Regions from separate parts of the Delftia sp. CH05 genome, predicted to be linked through region 1. Evidence: predicted binding sites of a transcription regulator. Region 1 holds the regulator's gene; the other holds the start of a gene.
The links. Region 1 encodes FNR, which switches genes on or off when oxygen is low (the NO sensors DNR and NnrR bind a similar motif). Its sites were predicted from a motif close to TTGATNNNNATCAA; they were not measured.
Positions count from the first base shown of each region.

Region 2: a site for FNR is predicted at 2,024-2,037, ahead of GRX31_RS24275 (3-hydroxybenzoate 6-monooxygenase). Genes of this name have one in related genera too.

Region 1 covers NZ_WUMG01000045.1:13,332-16,524, reverse strand. The annotation lists gene ccoG (cytochrome c oxidase accessory protein CcoG) at 1-317, shown strand, start outside; gene GRX31_RS24800 (FixH family protein) at 375-689, shown strand; gene GRX31_RS24795 (hypothetical protein) at 871-1,158, shown strand; gene fnr (fumarate/nitrate reduction transcriptional regulator Fnr) at 1,240-1,959, opposite strand; gene hemN (oxygen-independent coproporphyrinogen III oxidase) at 2,121-3,193, shown strand, end outside.
Region 2 covers NZ_WUMG01000043.1:11,218-14,410, forward strand. The annotation lists gene GRX31_RS24270 (cupin domain-containing protein) at 1-708, opposite strand, end outside; gene GRX31_RS24275 (3-hydroxybenzoate 6-monooxygenase) at 725-1,933, opposite strand; gene GRX31_RS24280 (MarR family winged helix-turn-helix transcriptional regulator) at 2,138-2,674, shown strand; gene GRX31_RS24285 (LysR family transcriptional regulator) at 2,689-3,193, shown strand, end outside.

The DNA.
Region 1 (3,193 bases):
TGATACGCGACCGGGCGTCGCTGTCGCGCATCGTCGCGGGCGGCAAGCTGGAAAATGTCTACCGCCTGCAGATCATGAATGCCACCGAGCAGGCCCAGCGCTACCGCATCAGCGCCCATGGCCTCGACGGGCTGGAGCTGGCGTCCGAGCAGGAGGTCGAGGTCGGCCCGGCCGAGACGCGCGGCATTGCGGCGCGGCTGCAGATTCCCTACGGTTCCGCCGAGCCGGGCTCGCACACCGTATTCTTCGATATCGATGCCGTGCATTCAGGCGCGGGACGCGCGTCCGAAAAGGCCGTCTTCCTGGTGCCCCGGTGATATGTCTGGCCGGCACCGCCCAGGCTGCGCCGGCTGTTTGAAAGAAAGAGGTTATCCATGTCTTCCAGTCCCGCAGTCTCCGCGCCCGCCACGGCCCCTTCGCATCCGGACGCCGGCAAGCCCTGGTGGAAGTTCGCCCATGTCTGGCTCGTGGTGGCCGGCCCGGCCGCCGTCGTGGTGGCTGGCGTGGTCACGGCCGTCATTGCGATCAATGGCGCCGATCCCGTGATCGATCCTGACTATTACCGCAATGGCATCACCATCAACGAGCGTGCCGATGGCGTGCGCGAAGTGCCCAAGAGCCTGGCGCCCGCGGTCACCGGCCGCAACCACGCGGCCACGCCCGCGCAGGACCATCCCACGGACCGCTGAAGGCAGGAAAATGCCGTGCACAAGGCCGCAGTCGCGGCCTTTTTGCATGGTGGATGGCATCTCCAGCATGCGCGAGGGCCAAGGGTTTCCTACAGGCAGTGCAGGGTGCGCAGGGCTTGGCACGGTGCGCGGGCGGCGCGCACAATGAAAGCCACCCCTCGACAGCTCAAGGAGATCGCTGATGTTGGCCCAACGCTGGATGTGGATTGCCTGGCCGGCCTTTCTGGCCGCCGCCGTGATGGAGATGCTGGTATTCGCCTTCGTGGACCCGCTGGAGCTGCACTGGCTCGGCGACCTGGGCTGGTCGCGGCAGGGAATCTACACGCTGGCCTTCTTCGCCTTCTGGGGCGTGACCATGCTGTCCAGCCTCATGACCACCATGCTGGGACGCTCCACGCACGATCTCAACGACGGCGTGGTCTCCGAGCCGGACCCAAATCTGGCCATGCAGGGCCTGGGGCGCGATTGAACCTGCGTGCACTGCAATGGCAATGAACAAGGCCCGCGACAGCGGGCCTTGTTCATTGCCGGGGGGCGGGGCCTTGCGGCCTCACTGGCACTGCTGGCTGTTGACGATGCGCTTGAGCGCGTCCGTGTCCAGGATGCGCAGATGGCGCTGGCGCACCTCGATGATGTTTTCTTCGGCAAACTTCGAGAAGGTGCGGCTCACCGTCTCCAGCTTCAGGCCAAGGTAGCTGCCGATTTCCTCGCGCGTCATGCGCAGCACCAGTTCCGACTTGGAAAAGCCCCGGGCGTGCAGGCGCTGCACCAGGTTGAGCACGAAGGCGGCCAGGCGCTCCTCGGCACGCATGCTGCCCAGCAGCAGCATCACGCCATGCTCGCGCACGATCTCGCGGCTCATGACCTTGTGCACATGGTTTTGCAGGGCCGTGACCTCGCGCGACAGGTCCTCCAGCTTGTCGAAGGGCATGACGCAGACCTCGGCGTCTTCCAGCGCGACCGCATCGCAGGTGTGGTGGTCGTTGACGATGCCATCCAGGCCGATGATCTCGCCGGCCATCTGAAAGCCCGTGACCTGGTCGCGCCCGTCCTCGGTGGCCACGCAGGTCTTGAAGAAGCCCGTGCGGATGGCGTACAGCGAGGTGAAGGACTCACCGTTGCGAAACAGCAGGCCGCCGCGCTTGACCTTGCGGCGCGTGGCCACGATGTCGTCGATGCGCTGCATCTGCTCGGCATCCAGGCCCATGGGCATGCACAGCTCGCGCAGGTTGCAATTGGAACAGGATGCTTTGATGGTCTGAAGGTTCATGGAGTAAACATCAGCGGCGCAGCAGTGCGCCGGCGGTGACCTCGTGGATGGCGATGAGTTGGATCAAATTGTCGCAGCACTGCCGCGAACAACTCTTGATATGAGTCAAGGACGCGGCCAATGGGCTGCGGCACAGTGGACGACATTAGAGGAAAAAACCCATGACCGCTGTCACCCCAGAGCTGCTGCGTCGCTTCGACGTACCGGGGCCCCGATACACCTCGTTCCCCACGGCCGATCGTTTCGTGGAGGCTTTCGGTGCTGAAGACTATATCCTGGCACTTGAGCACCGCAAATCGAGTACCGCAGCGCGGGCCATGCCTTTGTCGCTGTATGTGCATGTGCCGTTCTGCGAGTCGCTGTGCTACTACTGCGCCTGCAACAAGATCGTGACGCGCCACCACGATCGCGCGGCCGTCTACCTGGACTACCTGGCGCGCGAGATGGCCTTGCACACGGCCCATTGCGGCAAGGGCCAGGCCGTCAGCCAGCTGCACCTGGGCGGCGGCACGCCCACCTTCTTCTCGGACGATGAACTGCGCACGCTGATGGCCCTGCTGCGCGAGCATTTCAAGCTGGAGCCGGGCGGCGAATACTCCATCGAGGTCGATCCGCGCACCGTCAGCGTCGAACGCCTGGCCGTGCTCAAGGAACTGGGCTTCAACCGCCTGAGCTTCGGCGTGCAGGACTTCGACGAACAGGTGCAGATCGCCGTGCACCGCGTGCAGCCGGCCGAGCAGGTGTTCGCGCTGGTGGCAGCGGCACGGCAGCTGGGCTTTGCCTCCATCAACGTGGACCTGATCTACGGCCTGCCCAAGCAGACGCCCGAGTCCTTCGAGCGCACGCTGGCCCAGGTCAATGCGCTGCGGCCCGACCGCATCGCGCTCTATGCCTATGCCCACCTGCCCGAGCGCTTCAAGCCGCAGCGGCGCATCGCGGCCGAGGACCTGCCCCAGGGCGCCGACAAGCTGGCCATGCTCTCGCGCTCCATCGCGGCCTTCATGGACGGCGGCTATGTCTACGTCGGCATGGACCACTTCGCCTTGCCCGAGGACGCGCTGGCCGTGGCCAAGCGCCAGGGCCGGCTGCATCGCAACTTCCAGGGCTACAGCACCCAGCCCGACTGCGACCTGATTGCGCTGGGCGTGTCGGCCATCGGCAAGGTGGGGGCCAGCTACAGCCAGAACGCCAAGACGCTGGAGGAGTACTACGACGCCATCGACGCCGGCCACCT
Region 2 (3,193 bases), on a different contig from region 1:
GTCGGGGCGGTCGGCGGCCAGCTCCAGCAGCGCGGCGCGGGCATCCTTCCACGGGTAGCGCAGCATGGGGTAGGCCTTGGCGCTGCGGGCGAACACCTGCGTGGGTGCCAGGCCGCCGCGCGCATATGCCCGGTCGCCACGGCCGGGCAGGGCGGGCTGGCGCGGGCCGTCCACGTGGTAGGTGACTTCCAGGTAGTAGGCCAGGGGCAGGTCCAGCACATCGAGCCAGACCACGGGCTCGTCGCCGTCATGGCCATGCTCGTGCCACAGGCCCGTGGGCGTGAGGATCAGGTCGCCGCGCTCCATAGGGCATTTCTCGCCGTCGACCAGGCTCCAGGCGCCCTGGCCTTCCACCACCATGCGCACGGCATTGGGCGTGTGGCGGTGCGAGGGCGCCCACTCGCCGGGCAGCAGCAGCTGCATGCCCAGGTAGATGGAGGAGCTGGCCTGCATCTTCTCCAGCCCATGGCCGGGGTTGGCCAGCACCAGCACGCGGCGCTCGGCCTTTTCGATGGGCGTCAGCTCGCCGGCCTGCATCAGCAGCGGACGGATGGCCTGGTAGGGCCAGGCAATCGGCTGGGTGCGCGGGCGCGGCGTGTGCGGCGGCATCACGTTGCGCAGGCTGGGCCACAGCGGCACCAGGTTGTTGCGCGCGAGTTCGTCGCGGTAGTCCTGGGGCAGGTCTTCCAGGCGGCCAAGTTCTTGCATGGCGGTCTCCTTGTGTTCAGTCTTCGGCGAGGCAGGTTTCGGCCTTCCAGCCGTACAGCCATTCCATGGCGTCGTAGAAACGCTGGGGCGTGCGGCCCTTCCAGAGGTCGTTGCGCACCAGGCGCTCCACGCCGCTGGCGTGGAAGATGCGGCCCATCTCGCGCGCGGACAGCACCACGCGCGCCGTGCGGGCGATGCGCGAGCGCTCGTACAGCCGCAGCGCCTGCGGCCAGTCGTTGCCGCAGCGCTTGAGCGCCTGGCCCAGCGTCACGGCGTCTTCCAGCGCCATGCAGGCGCCCTGGGCGATGTACTGCAGGGTAGGGTGGGCCGCATCGCCCAGCAGCGTGGCGCGGCCGAAGCTCCACTGGCCAATGGGCTCGCGGTCGGCCGTGGCCCAGCGCTTCCAGCTTTTGGGCAGGTCTATGAGCTGGCGTGCGCGCGGGCAGCAATCCCGGTAGTAGCTTTGCACCTCTTGGCGGCTGCCTTCGCGCACGCCCCATTCCTCCTGCTCGCGGCTGTGGAAGGTGACGACCACGTTGTACTGCTCGCCGCCGCGCAGCGGGTAGTGCACCAGGTGGTAGTTGGGGCCGACCCAGATGCTGGCCGCGTTCCAGCGCAGGTCCTCGGGGAAGTCGTTCTTCTCCACCACGGCGCGGTACACCACGTGGCCGGAGACACGCGCCGCATCGCCCACGTACTGCTGGCGCACCACGGACTTCACGCCATCGGCGCCGATCAGGGCCTGGCCCACATGGACCTGGCCGTGCTGGTCGCGCACGGTGACGGTGTCACCCTCCTGCTGCACGGCTTCGATGCGCGTGCCCGTCAGCGTCTCGATTTGGCCGTGGGTGCGCGCGCCTTCAAGCAGCGAGGTGTGGATGTCGGCGCGGTGGATCACCGCATACGGGTTGCCGAAGCGGGCGCGAAACGCCTCGCCCGTGGGAATGCGGCCGACCAGCCGCTCATCGAGCGCGTCGTGCATCACCATCTCGTCGGTATAGACGGCGCGGCCACGGGCCAGCTCGCCAATGCCCAGCGCGTCGAAGGCCGCGAATGCGTTGGGCCCCAGCTGTATGCCGGCGCCGATCTCGCCCAGCTGCGGCGCCTGCTCCAGCACCTTGACGGCGAATCCCTGGCGCGCCAGGGCCAGCGCGGCCGCCACGCCGCCAATGCCGCCGCCTGCCACAAGAACGGGCAGCGCCCGGGAAGAAATGCTGGTGCTCATGGATGTCCTGTGCTTCGTGGTGCGTGTCGCCAGCCTGCGGGTCAGCTGCGTCGCGACTAATTAAACAGTATGCTGACGATGAGTGTAGTGTTGATTTGCATCAGGCCAGCCTGGGGTTTCCCTGGATGCAGGCAAAACGGCGGTGGACAGCGTGTCCGGGTGAATCACCTGTCCGCGAGCCAACGCCAACGGAGGGCGCGGTTCATGCGAACATCTGCGCTTGCCCGCAGGGACCCGGAAAAGAGCGCAATGGCCATGGACTACCAACCCGCAGAACTAGAAAACTACCCCGGCTACCACATCCGCCGCCTGCAGCAGATCGCGGTAGCCGTCTTCATGGAAGAGACCCAGGAATTCGGCGTGACCCCCGTGCAGTACGCGGCGCTGTCTGCCGTGCTGCGCCAGCCCGGCGTGGACCAGCGCACGCTGGCGCGGATGATCGGTTTCGACACCTCCACCATTGGCAGCGTCATCGACCGGCTGGAGGCGCGCGGCCTCATGGTGCGCAACACCAGCCCGGCCGACCGGCGCGTGCGCCTGCTGTCGGTCACCGCAGAAGGCGCCGCGCTGCTGGCCGCTGCCGAGCCCTCGGTGCTGCGGGCCCAGCAGCGCATGCTGGAGCCGCTGCCGCAGGAGCAGCGGGGCCTGTTCATGGACATGATGGCCGTCCTGGTGCGGCAAAACGACGAGCTGGCGCGTGCGCCCAGCACGCTGGCCGCGCGCCGCGCCGCAGCCGACTGAGGCGGCCTCGACCCATGGACTGGGACCACCTGAGATTCTTTGGCGAGCTGGCGCGCAGCGGCAGCATGGCCGCCGCCGCGCGGCAACTGGGCGTGGAGCACACCACGGTGTCGCGCCGCATCCAGGCTCTGGAAAAGCAGCTGGGGGCCGTGCTCTTCGAGCGCGAGGCGGGCCAATGGCGGCCCACGGAGGCCGGCCGACAACTGCTGGGTGTGGCAGACGCCATGCAGCGCGCCGCAGCCGGGCTGGACCGCATGCCGCTGGCGGCCGAATCCGCCAGCCAGGGCCCGTCCGGCCTGGTGCGCGTGGGCGCCACGGAGGGCTTCGGCACCCAGCTGCTGGCCCCGCAGCTGGCCGCGCTGACGCAGCGCCATCCGCTGCTGAGCATCGACCTGCTGGCCCTGCCGCGCCTGCTGCACCTGTCGCGGCGCGAGGCCGACATCGTCATCTCTCTGGAGCGCCCCACGCGCGGCTCGGCCGTGGTCACCAAGCTCACGGACTACCGGCTGTTCCTCTACG